DNA from 3 places in the Agrococcus beijingensis genome. Region 3 is predicted to be linked to each of the others. Evidence: predicted binding sites of a transcription regulator. Region 3 holds the regulator's gene; each other region holds the start of a gene.

Region 1 (4,274 bases), 1.1 Mb from region 3:
TGCCGGGCAGGGTGCCCTTCGCGCCGTCGAGCGTGCCCTCGGGGAAGTTGTAGTCGTTCGACAGGTTGCCGTCGACGAAGTACATGCCCGAGGCCGGGAAGCCCTGCGTGACGAGCTCCGGCACGATCTGCGCCGTCTCGGCGAAGGCGATGATCGCGATCGCGTCGGGCTGGCCGGCCACGATCTCCTGCACCTGGGTGGTGAAGTTCGTGTCACCCGGGTTGTAGAGCACGTTGCCCGTGACCGTGCCGCCGGCCGCCTCGACCGCGGCAGCCGCGTTCTCCTGCAGACCGGTGCCGTACGGGTCGTTGATCGTGATGAAGCCGACGCTGGCAGCGCCGTCACCCGTCATCAGGTTGCCGAGCACGCGACCCTGCATGACGTCGGAGGGAGCCGTGCGCCAGTAGAACCCGTCGTCCTCGTAGTCGGAGAAGTCGGGCGACGTGTTGGCCGGCGAGATCTGGACGACGCCCGCATCGATCAGCTGGTCGATGAAGGTGAACGAGACGCCCGACGAAGCGGCGCCGATCACGATGTCGGCGCCTGCGCCGATGAGCTCGCCCGCAGAAGCGGTGGCGATGTCGGTCGTGGTGTCACCGGAGTCGCGGTGCTGCACGTCGACCTCGAACTCGAAGCCTGCGGCCTCGAGGTCTGCGGCGGCCAGGTCGACGCCCGCGAACTCGGGCGGGCCGAGGAAGGCGAGGTTGCCGGTCTGGGGCAGGATCGTGCCGACCACGAACGAGGTGTCGACCTCGGTCTCCGGTCCGGTCGAGCCCGACGGCGTGGGCGTGCCGCCACCGGCGCAGGCCGCGAGCAGCAGGACGCCGGCGGTCGCGGCGCCGAGCGCTGCGGCACGGCGAGGGTGCTGCCCCGTGGTGCGAATGAAGGACTTCATCGTGCTCCTCAGTGTGTTGAGCGGCGCGCTGGCGCGCGCGTTGGACTCACAGTAGGCGAGCCCCGCGCAGAAAACCGCCGTTCTGCGTTACGTCCTGGTAACGGTCTTGGCGTCAGCGCCCGTGCCTGCGCACAATGCGTGCGTTTCCTTGGACTGTCTTAGGGCAGCGGGCGGGTCGGGTGTGCCTAGGCCGCAGCAGTGCCCGGTCGCGGCCTGCGCGCCTGCGTCGCGACGAGGTCGACCGAGATGAGCACGAGCGAGAGCCACACGAGCCCGAAGCCGAGCCAGCGCTCGAGCGGCATGGGCTCGAGCATGACGAAGGCGCCGAAGAGGAAGGTGAGCACCGGCGTCAGGTACTGCACGAACGCCAGCGTGGTGAGCTTGATGCGGCGGGCCGCCGCCGAGAAGGCCAGCAGCGGCACGGCGGTGACGATGCCGAGGCCCACGGTCGCCCAGATGCCGGTCGTGCCGGCGGCGCCCACCGTGACACCGCCGAGGCTGAACGCGACGCCCATCATCACGAGCGACGCGGGGAGCGCGGCCGTGGTCTCGATCGTGAAGCCGGACAGCGCATCCACCGACGCCCCGACGCGCTTCTTGATGAGGCCGTAGAGCCCGAACGAGGCGGCGACCAGCAGGCCGATCCACGGCACCTCGCCGTAGCCGATGATCATCACGACCACCCCGGCGGCGCCGAGCCCGACCGCCACCCACTGGGTGGGCCGGAGCCGCTCGCCGAGGAAGAGCACGGCCAGCACGATGCTCACGAGCGGGTTGAGGAAGTAGCCCAGGCTGGTCTCGAGCACCCGGTCGGAGAGCACGCCGACGATGAAGGCGGTCCAGTTGATGAGCACGGCGTGGCCGGCGATCACGAGCGTGAGCGTGTCGCGGCGGCTGCGCAGCACCGTGCGCAGGCGGCTCCAGCCGCGCGTCAGGGCGACGAGCGCGACGGCCACCGCCACCGACGAGAGCACGCGCCAGCCGATCAGCTCGAAGCCGTCGATGCCCTTGGTGAGCTGCAGATAGGCCGGCAGCGCGGCCCAGAAGGCATAGGCGAAGAACGCGAAGCCCAGGCCCTTGCGGTGCTCGGTCATGCTCCCCTCCCGGGACCGCGAAGGCGGCGCCCCGCGAGGGGGCGCCGCCTGGCGTCAGTGGTGCGTCAGCGCTCGACGATGGCGAGCACGTCGCGCGCCGAGAGCACGAGGTACTCGTCGGCGCCGAACTTGATCTCGGTGCCGCCGTACTTGGAGTACAGCACCTTGTCGCCGACCGACACGTCGATCGGGACGCGGTTGCCGTTGTCGTCGATGCGGCCGGGGCCGACCGCCACGACCTCGCCCTCCTGGGGCTTCTCCTTGGCGGTGTCAGGGATGACGAGACCGCTCGCAGTGGTCGTCTCTGCCTCGACCTGCTGGATGACGATGCGGTCCTCGAGCGGCTTGATGGAAACCGACACGGTTGCCTCTTTCTTCTCAGACTCTTGGGAGCGTCCGGCCGTACCGGACACCGGATCCAGCCTAGGCCGTGAGTTGGCACTCGGTCAACATGAGTGCCAATCGAGCGCCGTCGCGGGGCGCGGCGGACGCGCTCCGCGGTGGTGTTGGATGAGTGCGATGGATGCCGAGGAGCTGCGACTGCTGCTGTCGAAGGACGGCCTCGCGCTGCTCGAGCGCGCCGAGGCCGGGCTCGACGACGACGTGGTGCGCGAGGTCTCGCGGCTGCGCGCCGAGGGGCACGACCCGCGGCTGGTCGCCGCGGTGCTCACGCAGGCGCGCCTGCGCCGTCGGGCCCGGGCGAAGTTCGGCGAGTTCGCCGAGGGCATGCTGTTCACCGAGGCCGGCCTCGAGCAGGCGACCCGGCTGCGGGTCGCGGCGCACCATGCGGGGCGGATGCGGTCGGCCGGCATCGTCTCGGTCGCCGACCTGGGATGCGGCATCGGTGCCGACTCGCTCGCCTTCGCGACGCTGGGCCTCGCCGTGACCGCCGTCGAGCGCGACGAGGCGACGGCGGCGATCGCCGCGTTCAACCTCGCCGCCTGGCATGCGACCGTGCTGCACGGCGACGCCCTCGAGACGCCGGTGGATGCCGAGGCGCTCTGGTTCGACCCCGCGCGCCGCGACGGCAGCCGGCGCCTCAACGACCCGGCCGACTGGTCGCCTTCGCTCGACGCCGTCTTCGCCCGCGCCGCCGCGCAGCCGGCGGGCGTGAAGCTCGCGCCGGGCATCGACCGCGACCTGCTGCCGACGGATGCGGAGCACCAGTGGGTGACGGACGGCCTCGAGACCGTCGAGGCCGTCGTGTGGACCGGCCGGCTCGCGCGGTCCGGGATCGCCAGGAGCGCCCTCGTGCTCGGCGACGGCGGCGCGGCGGAGCTCGTGGGCGACCCTGCGCATCCGGAGCCGGGCGAGCTCGGCGAGTGGCTGTACGAGCCGGCCGGCGCGGTGATCAGGGCCGAGCTCATCGGCACGCTCGCCGAGCGGCTGGGCGCCCGCAGCGTGTCGGACGGCATCGCCTACCTGACGGCCGACGCGCACGTCGAGACGCCGCTCGCGCAGGCGTTCCGCGTGCGCGAGACGCTGCCCCTCGACGAGCGGCGGATCGCGCAGCGGCTGCGAGAGCTGGGCATCGGCGAGCTCGAGATCAAGAAGCGCGGCGCCGACCTCGACCCGGCGGCGCTGCGGAAGCGGCTGAAGCTCAAGGGCGACGAGCGGGCGACCCTCATCGCCACCCGGGTGGGCGGGCGGCACCGGGCGATCCTGGCCGACCGGCCCTAACCCCAGGCGCACGCGACGACGCCCCCGCGCACGGTGTGCCGGGGGCGTCGTCGTGCGGGTCAGAGGCCGGCGATCGCGGTGAAGTACTCGCTCCACGCGACGGCCATGACGATGCCCATCACCACGCTGGCGATGAAGACGATCGAGCTGACGATCGCCACGATCATCGGCCAGGGCCTCGCCTCGGGGTTCTTCTTCATGGCGACGAAGCCGAGGATCGCGCCCACCAGCGCGAACACGCCGCCGAAGCCGGAGGCGAGCAGGCCCAGCACGCCGAGGCCGCCGAAGATCATCGCGGCGATCGTGATGCCCTTGATCCTCTTCTGACCGGCGACGGGGCCGTACGGCGAGGGCGCGTAGCCGACCGCGGCCGGGTCGCCGTAGCCCTGCTGCTGGCCGTAGGCCGGCTGCTCGCCGTAGGCCTGCGCCGCCGGAGCCGCGCCGTAGCCCGCCTGCTGGCCGTAGGCGGGTGCCTGCTGGCCGTAGGCCTGCTCGGGCTGGCCGTATCCGGGCGCGCTCGCGCCGTAGGGCGCGCTCGCGCCGTAGGCGGGCGACTGCTGGCCGTAGCCCTGCTGCGCGTCGTAGCCCGGCTGCTGCGGCTGCTG
Region 2 (4,274 bases), 390 kb from region 3:
TACACGCTGCTGCGCGGACCCTTCACCCTCGACCAGGCGAGCGGCCGCGACTGGTGGTACCCCTATCCGTTCCTCGACCCGGCGACCCATGCCAACGGCTACGCCGGCGTCGCCATGATGGGCGCGATCGTCGCCGCGACGGTGCTGCTCGCGGCGTCGGGCATGATCGCGATCTCGCGCGCGCAGCGCCGGCGGGCGACCGAAGCGGCGCCCGTGGGCGCCTGACGGGGGCGAGCCGACGCATCCCGCCGACAGCGCTTCTTCGACGACGAGGGGATCGCTCGCTCCGGCGACGGGGCCTGCTCGCGTGCCGCTACAGCCGTTTGGCCAGCGCCTCGGCGGCGCGCTGCAGCCGCCAGTCGAGGCTCGGCTCGGTCGGGGCGCCGGACGGTGCGAGCGCGACCGAGCGCGAGGTGTCCCCGACCTGCAGGTCGAGCGACGCCGCAGCATCCGGATCCCACGCCGCAGGCGCGTGCACCGCGACCCGAACGGGCGTGCCGCGCCAGTGCAGGATGTGGATGGCCGAGGTCGTCTCGAGCTCGACCGGAGCGCCCCAGGGCACGTCGTGCGCGACCTCGGCGTCGGCGGGCAGCACGGTCAGCCACTGCAGGTTGGTCGCGACGCTGTCGACCAGCGCGGCGGTCACCGCGCCGCGATCGACGCCGGGCTGGATGCCCAGCAGCGCGACGCGAACGCGCACGGGCGTGCCGCCGACGACGCGCGTCGCGCTCACGAGCACGGTGCGCCCGTGCGCGTAAAGATTGCCGGTCTTGCCGCTGTCGATGCCCGCCGAGCCGAGCGCCTCGTTGGTGTTCTCGATCAGCCCGATCCGCGGCAGCGTGGCCGTGGCCGTGCCGCTGATCTCCCGCAGGGCGGGCCGCGCATCGACGGCATCCATGAGGTCGAGGAGGCCGGCGGTCGTCGCGACGCCGCGGGCGCTGAGGCCGGTCGCGTCGGCGACCTCGAGCCCCACGATGCCCTGTTCGTCGAGCCATGCTCCGGCGGCCGCGAGGTAGCCGTCGTGGCTGCCCCACGCCCAGTCGGCGAGCGTCATCGTCGCGTTGGAGGCACTGATGAGCATCGCAGCCTCGAGCAGCTGGCGCTGCGTCAGCACGTCGCCGACGGCCACGGGCAGCACCGAGGCGCCCTGCCGGACACCAGCGGCGAGGTGGGCCACGTCGCGCTCGCTGAGCGTGATCGACGGCCCGGCCTCACCCGGTGCCAAGGGGCGCGCATCCAGCAGCACGGCAGCGAAGAGCAGCTTCGCGACGCTCGCCATGGGTCGCGATCCCGTGTCGCCGGCGAAGCCCGTCGCACCCTCGATGCCCTCGACCTCGAAGGCCGCAGCCGCGACGCCCGCGGGCCAGTCCACCGTCGCCTGCCCGATCTCGGTCTCGATCTGCTCGACGCTCAGCGTCGCCGAAGGGGGCGCGGCGCTCGCGACGGTCACCGCGCCCACCCCAGCGACGCCGAGGGCCATCGCCGTGACGCTCGCGAGCGCGAAGCGGGCGCGCCGCGCGCGTCGTGGACGTCGCGCGCCCGAGGTCGCGATCGTCGACCTGTGCTCGAGGGGCTCGATGCTCGGCCTGCCTTCCGGTGGCTTCGCGCGCGCGAGGGGCGCTCGCTGTGATATGGGAACACGCGATCGTCGCCCGGCATTCCGCGCCGCACAGTCCTCTGCGGCCACTCGCGCGCCCGCGCACTCACCGCCTGCGACCGACCTCGCGGCGCCCCACGACGCATCCGCCCGCCATCATTACGCTGGCGGAGTGAGCGACCTCCACACCACGCAGCTCGGCGAGCAGGGCTTGCCCGTCGTCTTCTGCCACGGGCTGTTCGGGCAGGGCAAGAACTGGACGCAGATCGGCAAGGCGCTGAGCGCTCGGCATCGCGTGACGCTCGTCGACATGCCCAACCACGGGCGCTCGCCGTGGACGGAGCGGCTCGACTACGTCGAGATGGCGGATGCGGTGGCGGGCGTCATCGACGAGCCCGCGACGCTCGTCGGTCACTCGATGGGCGGCAAGGCGGCGATGCTCACCGCGCTGCGGCATCCCGACAAGGTCGCGCGGCTGTGCGTCGTCGACGTCTCCCCGGTGCAGTACCGCGAGAGCGACGAGTTCCGCGGCTTCATCGACGCGATGCTCGCGATCGACCTGGCGGCGCTCGGCTCGCGCGGCGAGGCGGATGCGGCGCTGGCCGAGGCGGTGCCGGACCCGGGCGTGCGCGCCTTCCTGATGACCAACCTGCGCCACGAGCGGGGTGCGGAAGGCGACGACGGCTGGCGCTGGCTGCCCAACCTCGAGGTGCTGCGGCGCGACCTGTCGACGCTGCGCGGCTGGCCCGAGACCGACGCGGTCTACGAGGGGCCGGTGCTGTGGATCGCGGGCGCCGAGTCGCGCTACGTGCGCGACGAGTTCCGGGAGGCGATGGAGGCGCGCTTCCCGCACGTGCGGCGGGTCACCGTGAAGGGCGCCGGGCACTGGGTGCACTCGTCGCAGCCGGCGATCGTGACGGCGCTGCTCGAGCGCTTCCTCGGCGACGGGGCCTGATCTTCAGCGAGCTTTGAGGTCGTTTTTAGCACTCTCCAGGTGAGAGTGCCAATACTGGAGGCGTCCCTCGGGGCCCCGCCTCGGTGGACTGCCAGAACACTTCGGCCGCCGCGCAGGGCGGCGGCCCGGCGTGAGGAGGTGGTTGTTCGTGGCACTGACCTTCGACCCGTTCCGCGAGATGGACCGCATGGCGGCACGACTGCTGACCGGCAGCGGCGGCTCCGCAGGCTCCAGCTGGATGCCGATGGACCTCTACCGCTCTGACGACCACTACGTGGTGCACGTCGACCTGCCCGGCATCGATCCGGGCTCGATCGACCTCGGCGTCGATGCCGGCACGCTGACGATCCAGGCCGAGCGCACGATCGGCGGCGGCGACCAGCGGCAGTGGATCGCGCAGGAGCGGCCCGCCGGCCGCTACATCCGGCAGCTGAGCCTCGGCTCCGACGTCGACCTCGACGCCATCGAGGCCTCGTACGAGCACGGCGTGCTCACGCTCACGATCCCGGTCGCCGAGCGCGCGAAGCCGCGCAAGATCGAGGTGCAGCAGGGCGGCGGCCGCACGCAGATCGACGCCGGCAGCGGCTCGAGTTCGGGCGAGGGCTCGAACGCCCGGGCCCAGGCGGGCTCGACGAGCTGACGCGGCACGCCGCGAGCGCAGGCGGTGCAGGCCCAACGGGCCGGCACCGCCTCTGTGCGTACGGCGCAGGCTCCGGTCAGCGGCTCCAGACTCCGTCGAGCGCGAGGAACGCGGTCGAGCGCGGCGGCTCGGCGGTCTCGTCGACGCGCGGCTCGCCGGCGAGCGCGACCCCGTCGAGCTCGATCGAGCCGCGCCGGCACGGCAGCAGCCGCAGCGCCAGGCTGTGCTCGACGCCGTCGAGCTCGAGCTCGTCGGTCGCGACGGCCCGCTCGCCCAGCACGTCGTCGATGCGCACCTCGATGCCGACCGCCCGCGCCACGAGCCCGGACTCCGACAGCTCGACCGCGACCTCGTCGGTGCGCACGTCGACCTGCGACCAGTCGAGCCCCGCGGCCTCGGGCAGGTGCCGCACGAAGCGGCCCGACAGCCACGACGTCAGGCCCGGGTCGATGCCGATCACCCGCACGAGCCCCGCGTGCCAGAGGATCAGCGCCGTGCCCGACCCCATCGGCGACTCGTCGACGCGCCAGACCGACGCGAGCGTCACCGTCTCGTCGCCGTCGAGCAGCTGCACCGTCGGGTTCGCGCCGCGGAGGATGGGGGTTCTGGGGGTCTCGGTCACTCCCACGACGCTACTCGGATGCGTCGGGTCCGGTCGCCACCGCAGCACCGGTCGCGACCGTGGTCGCTGGGCGCCCTCCGCTCGCGAAGCGGGCGCCCGGCCCGCTCACGATGCGGGCGCGAGGCCCCGCGTCCGGCAGAATGCTCCTCATGCCTGACGCCGCCGAGCCCCTCGCGAAGGTCGTGCTCATCGGCGGCGCGTCGGGCTCCGGCAAGTCGCGCATCGCCGAGCTGAGCGGCTTGCCGATCCTCCGCCTCGACGACTTCTACCGCGAGGGCGACGACCCCGCCCTCCCCCGCCTCGACAGCGGCGAGGCCGACTGGGATCACCCCGCATCGTGGCACCGCGACCGCGCGCTCGACGCGCTCGAGCAGCTCGCGCGCACCGGCCGCACGGCCGCACCGGTCTACGACATCTCCCGCAGCGCATCCGCCGGCACCCACGAGGTGACGCTCGGCGG
Region 3 (4,274 bases):
CGATCGCCCTGGCCGCCTGCACCATCTCGGCCAGCAGCTCGGGATCGCCCTGCGCGAGCTCGACGACATCGCGGTAGCGCGGGGTCTTCGGCACCACCAGCACGTGCATGGGCGCCTGCGGGTTGCTGTCGGTGAACGCGATGATGCGCTCGTTCTCGAGCACGATCTCGGCGGGGATCTCGCGGGCGATGATCTTCTCGAAGACGGTGGGCTCAGCCATGGGGCCAGCCTACCTTCGCCTCGCTCACCAGCGACCGAGCCGCGACGACAGCGCAGCGATCGCCGCGAGGCCTGCGGTCGAGGTGCGCAGCACGTGGTCGCCGAGCCGGGCGCGCACGGCGCCGGCCGCATCGAGCCGCTCGAGCTCGCCCGCGTCGATGCCGCCCTCGGGGCCCACGACCAGCAGCAGGTCGCGGTCGAGCGGCACCTCGTTGATCGAGCCGGGCGCGGTCGGGTCGAGCACGACCAGCCGCCACTCGGCCGCGAGCCGCGCGAGCCCCTCGGTGTCGACGACGGCGCCGACCTCGGGCAGCCTCGGGCGGATCGCCTGCTTGCCGGCCTCGCGCACCACCTTGCGCCAGCGCTCGAGCGACTTCTCGCCGCGCTCGCCCTTCCACTGCACGACGCTGCGGCGCGCCTGCCACGGCACGATCGCGTCGACGCCCAGCTCGGTCGACGCCTGCACGGCGAGCTCCGCGCGATCGCCCTTGGCGAGCGCCTGCGCGAGGCCGATACGCGGCGCGGGTGCCTCGACCGTCTCGACGCGCTGCAGCACGACCGTCACCGCCTCGCGCTGGGCCGCCTCGATGACGCCCTCGGCGAGCACCCCGGCACCGTCACTGACGAGCACCCGCTCGCCGCGACGCATCCGCGAGACGACGGCGGCGTGGTGCGCCTCCTCGCCCGTCAGCGTCACGACGTCGCCGACCTCGGCACCCGCGAGCGCGTCGTGCCAGTAGCAGTGGGCCATCAGAGGCGCAGTCGGTCGCGCATCTTCGCGAAGAGGCCCTGCTTGAACTGCGCCAGGTGCGGCGCGGGCGCCTTGGTGCGCTCGCGGAGCTCGCGCAGCAGCTCCTCGGCGCGGCGGTCGAGCTTCTGCGGCGTCACCACCTGCACGCCCAGCTTCAGGTCGCCGCGACCCGAGCCGCGCAGCCGCGTCACGCCCCGGTCGGCGATCGTGAGGATGTCGCCCGACTGCGTGCCGGGCCGCACCTCGACGTCGACCGGGCCGTCGATGCCCTCGACCGTCGCGCGGGCGCCGAGCGCCGCGTCGGGCATCGACACCTCGACGGTGCCGAGCAGGTCGTCGCCGCTGCGCGAGAAGACGTCGTGGTGGCGCACGTTGATCTCGAGGAAGAGCGTGCCGGCCGGCCCGCCCGCCTCGCCGACCTCGCCCTGGCCGGGCAGCTGGATGCGCAGGCCGGTGTCGACGCCCGCGGGCAGGTCGACCGGGATCGTGCGCTCCGCGCGCACGCGGCCGTGACCGGCGCAGGTGGGGCACGGCTCGGGGATGGTCGTGCCGTAGCCCTGGCAGGCGGCGCAGGGCTGCGAGGTGACGACGTTGCCGAGCAGCGAGCGCACCTGGCGCTGCACGTGGCCGGAGCCGCCGCACATCGTGCAGGTCTGCACGCCGGTGCCGGGCGCGGTGCACGCGCCGTTGCAGGTCTCGCACAGCACCGCGGTCTGCACGCGCAGGTCGCGGTGCACGCCGAACACGACATCGGCGAGGTCGAGGTCGACGCGCAGCAGGCTGTCCTGCCCCGCCTGCCGACGCGAGCGCGGACCGGCGGAGCGGCCACCGCCGAAGAACTGCTCGAAGATGTCGCCGAAGCCGAAGCCGCCGGCGCCCACCGAGGGGCCGCGGTCGTACTCCGCGCGCGACTGCGCGTCGCCCAGCACGTCGTAGGCGTGCGTGACGTCCTTGAACCGCTCCGACGCCTCCGGGCTCGGGTTCACATCGGGGTGCAGCTCGCGCGCAAGCCGGCGGTAGGCCTTCTTGATGTCGTCCTGGCTGGCGTCGCGCTCGACGCCCAGTGTCTCGTAGTGGTCGCTCACTCAGTCCTCGCTCAGCAGCCGCGTCAGGTAGCGCGCAACTGCGCGCACCGCGGCCATGTTCCCTGCGTAATCCATCCGGGTGGGGCCCAGCACGCCCACGTGCCCGTCGCTGCCGTCGGCGCTGTAGGTCGAGGCGACGATCGACGCCTCGCCCAGCGGGCCCGCGAGCTCGCGCCCGATGCGGGTCACCACTTCGCCGTCGCTGCCCATCTCGTCGAACAGGCGCAGCAGCGTCACCTGCTCCTCGATCGCGTCGAGCACCGGCGTGACGGTGCCCTGGAAGTCGCGCTCCTCGCGCACGAGGTTGGCGGTGCCCGCCATGACGATGCGGTCGCCGCCGGTGCCGTGCAGCATCTCGGTCAGCGCGTGCGCGACCGCGGCAGTCGCGTCGTGCAGGGCCTTGGGGGCGGATGCGGCTGCCCCGGCCAGGCGCTCCAGCGCATCGTTGGGTGCGAGGCCGTCGACCGTCTCGGTGAAGGCCCGCCCGAGCGCGGTGGCCTGCTCGGGATCGATGTGCTGGCCCGTGTCGAGGACTCGCTGCTCCACCCGGCCGGAGTCGAGGATGAGCACGGCGAGCACCTTCGTCTCGGAGACCGCGACCAGCTCGACCCGACGCACGACGCCGGGACGGCGCAGCGGCACCTGCACGAGCGCGACCTGGTTCGTCAGCGACGAGAGCAGCCGGGCAGTGCGGGCGAGCACGTCGTCGCGGTCGACCGACTCGTCGAGGAACCTGGTGATGGCCAGGCGCTGGGCGCCGGTGAGCGGCTGCATGCGCTGCAGCCGGTCGACGAAGACGCGGTAGCCCTTGTCGGTGGGCACGCGACCCGACGACGTGTGCGGCGCGACGATCAGCTCCTCCTCCTCGAGGAGGGCCATGTCGTTGCGGATGGTGGCGGCGGAGACGCCGAACGCGTGGCGCTCGACGATCGACTTCGAGCCCACAGGCTCCCGCATCGCCACGTAGTCCTGCACGATCGCGCGAAGGACCTCGAGGCCGCGATCCGAGACCATCGCGCTCCCTCCCCCTGGCACTCTCATCTGCTGACTGCCAATCCTATCGCGCCGTCCGGCGGTTCCCATGGCGCGCACAGCCTCGACGGCGGACAATGGGCGCTGCGGAGCCGTCTCGGCGGGCCGCACGACGATCTCATGAAAGGCACGCCATGTCCGATCCCAACGCTCCGCGTCGCGAGGAGCAGCACGATCCCGCCGACGGTCCCGTGGAGGGCTTCTCCGTGACGGACGAGCAGCACGCCGCACCCAGCGCCCCCGCGCTCGGCGAGCCCGCGCAGTCGTTCTCGTCGCCCGGCGACGCCCCGGGGCCGCGGGCCGACGCGGTGAGCGATGCGCCCGGCCAGCCCGCGTTCAGCTCCGGCGATGCCGCCGGCCAGGAGTGGCAGCACGGTCAGCACCAGCCCGAGGGCGGGCAGGTGCCCGCCGCCGACTTCGGCCAGACCCCGTCCTCCGACTACGGCCAGCCCGCCTCGAGCGCTCCGCAGTTCGGCGCGGTGCCGCCGTCGCAGCCCTACAACCAGCAGCAGCAGCAGCCCGGCAGCGCGCCCTCCTACGGCCAGTCGGCGCCGGGCCAGTCGGCACCGGGCCAGTCGGCGCCGGGCCAGGCAGGCGCTCCGTTCGGGCAGCAGCCGCCCTACGGCGCTCCCGCAGGCAGTGCGCCCCAGTACGGCCAGCAGCAGTACGGCGCGCCCGGTCAGCCGCAGTACGGCGCTCCGGGTCAGCCGCAGTACGCGGCCGCTGCGCCCATGTCGCCGGTCGATGAGAAGAACGCCGGCATGTGGGGGCACCTCTCGGGCCTCTCGACCATCGTCACCGGCGGCTGGGGCGGCTGGATCGGCCCGCTGATCGTCTTCCTCATCTACAAGGACCGCAGCGCGTTCGCGAAGCAGGAGTCGAAGGAGGCGCTGAACTTCGGCATCTTCATGACGCTCCTCACGATCGGGTTCATCATCGTGGGCACCCTCCTGAGCGTCGTCGGCATCGGCGTCATCTTCCTGATCTTCTACTGGCTGCCCGGCCTGATGCAGGTGATCTTCTCGATCATCGGCGCCATGCGGGTCAACAACGGCGGCTCCTACCGCTACCCGTTCAACTGGCGGCTCGTGAAGTAGGCACCGACCCAGACCAGCAGCCCAGGGCAGCAGCTCAGGGCAGCAGGCGGCGCACCACAGCGTCGGCCAGGAGCCGCCCTCGCAGCGTCG

Evidence for each region. The regulator HrcA, encoded in region 3, represses chaperone genes, less so after heat shock. The targets are predictions, from matches to a motif close to TTNGCACTCGNNNNNNNCGAGTGCNAA.
Region 1: the regulator HrcA is predicted to act here: its motif matches at 2,425-2,451, upstream of groES (co-chaperone GroES).
Region 2: the regulator HrcA is predicted to act here: its motif matches at 2,578-2,604, upstream of Q9250_RS06340 (Hsp20/alpha crystallin family protein).

Annotation. Positions count from the first base shown of each region.
Region 1 covers NZ_CP132360.1:611,687-615,960, reverse strand. Annotated here, with positions in the region: gene Q9250_RS02875 (ABC transporter substrate-binding protein) at 1-895, opposite strand, end outside; gene rarD (EamA family transporter RarD) at 1,081-1,989, opposite strand; gene groES (co-chaperone GroES) at 2,055-2,351, opposite strand; gene Q9250_RS02860 (class I SAM-dependent methyltransferase) at 2,509-3,669, shown strand; gene Q9250_RS02855 (MARVEL domain-containing protein) at 3,729-4,274, opposite strand, start outside.
Region 2 covers NZ_CP132360.1:1,324,212-1,328,485, forward strand. Annotated here, with positions in the region: gene Q9250_RS06325 (Pr6Pr family membrane protein) at 1-225, shown strand, start outside; gene Q9250_RS06330 (D-alanyl-D-alanine carboxypeptidase family protein) at 314-1,480, opposite strand; gene Q9250_RS06335 (alpha/beta fold hydrolase) at 1,770-2,552, shown strand; gene Q9250_RS06340 (Hsp20/alpha crystallin family protein) at 2,701-3,192, shown strand; gene Q9250_RS06345 (hypothetical protein) at 3,269-3,814, opposite strand; gene Q9250_RS06350 (ATP-binding protein) at 3,964-4,274, shown strand, end outside.
Region 3 covers NZ_CP132360.1:1,712,212-1,716,485, forward strand. Annotated here, with positions in the region: gene Q9250_RS08250 (histidine triad nucleotide-binding protein) at 1-220, opposite strand, end outside; gene Q9250_RS08255 (16S rRNA (uracil(1498)-N(3))-methyltransferase) at 245-970, opposite strand; gene Q9250_RS08260 (DnaJ C-terminal domain-containing protein) at 970-2,055, opposite strand; gene hrcA (heat-inducible transcriptional repressor HrcA) at 2,056-3,069, opposite strand; gene Q9250_RS08270 (DUF4870 domain-containing protein) at 3,222-4,184, shown strand; gene hemW (radical SAM family heme chaperone HemW) at 4,219-4,274, opposite strand, start outside.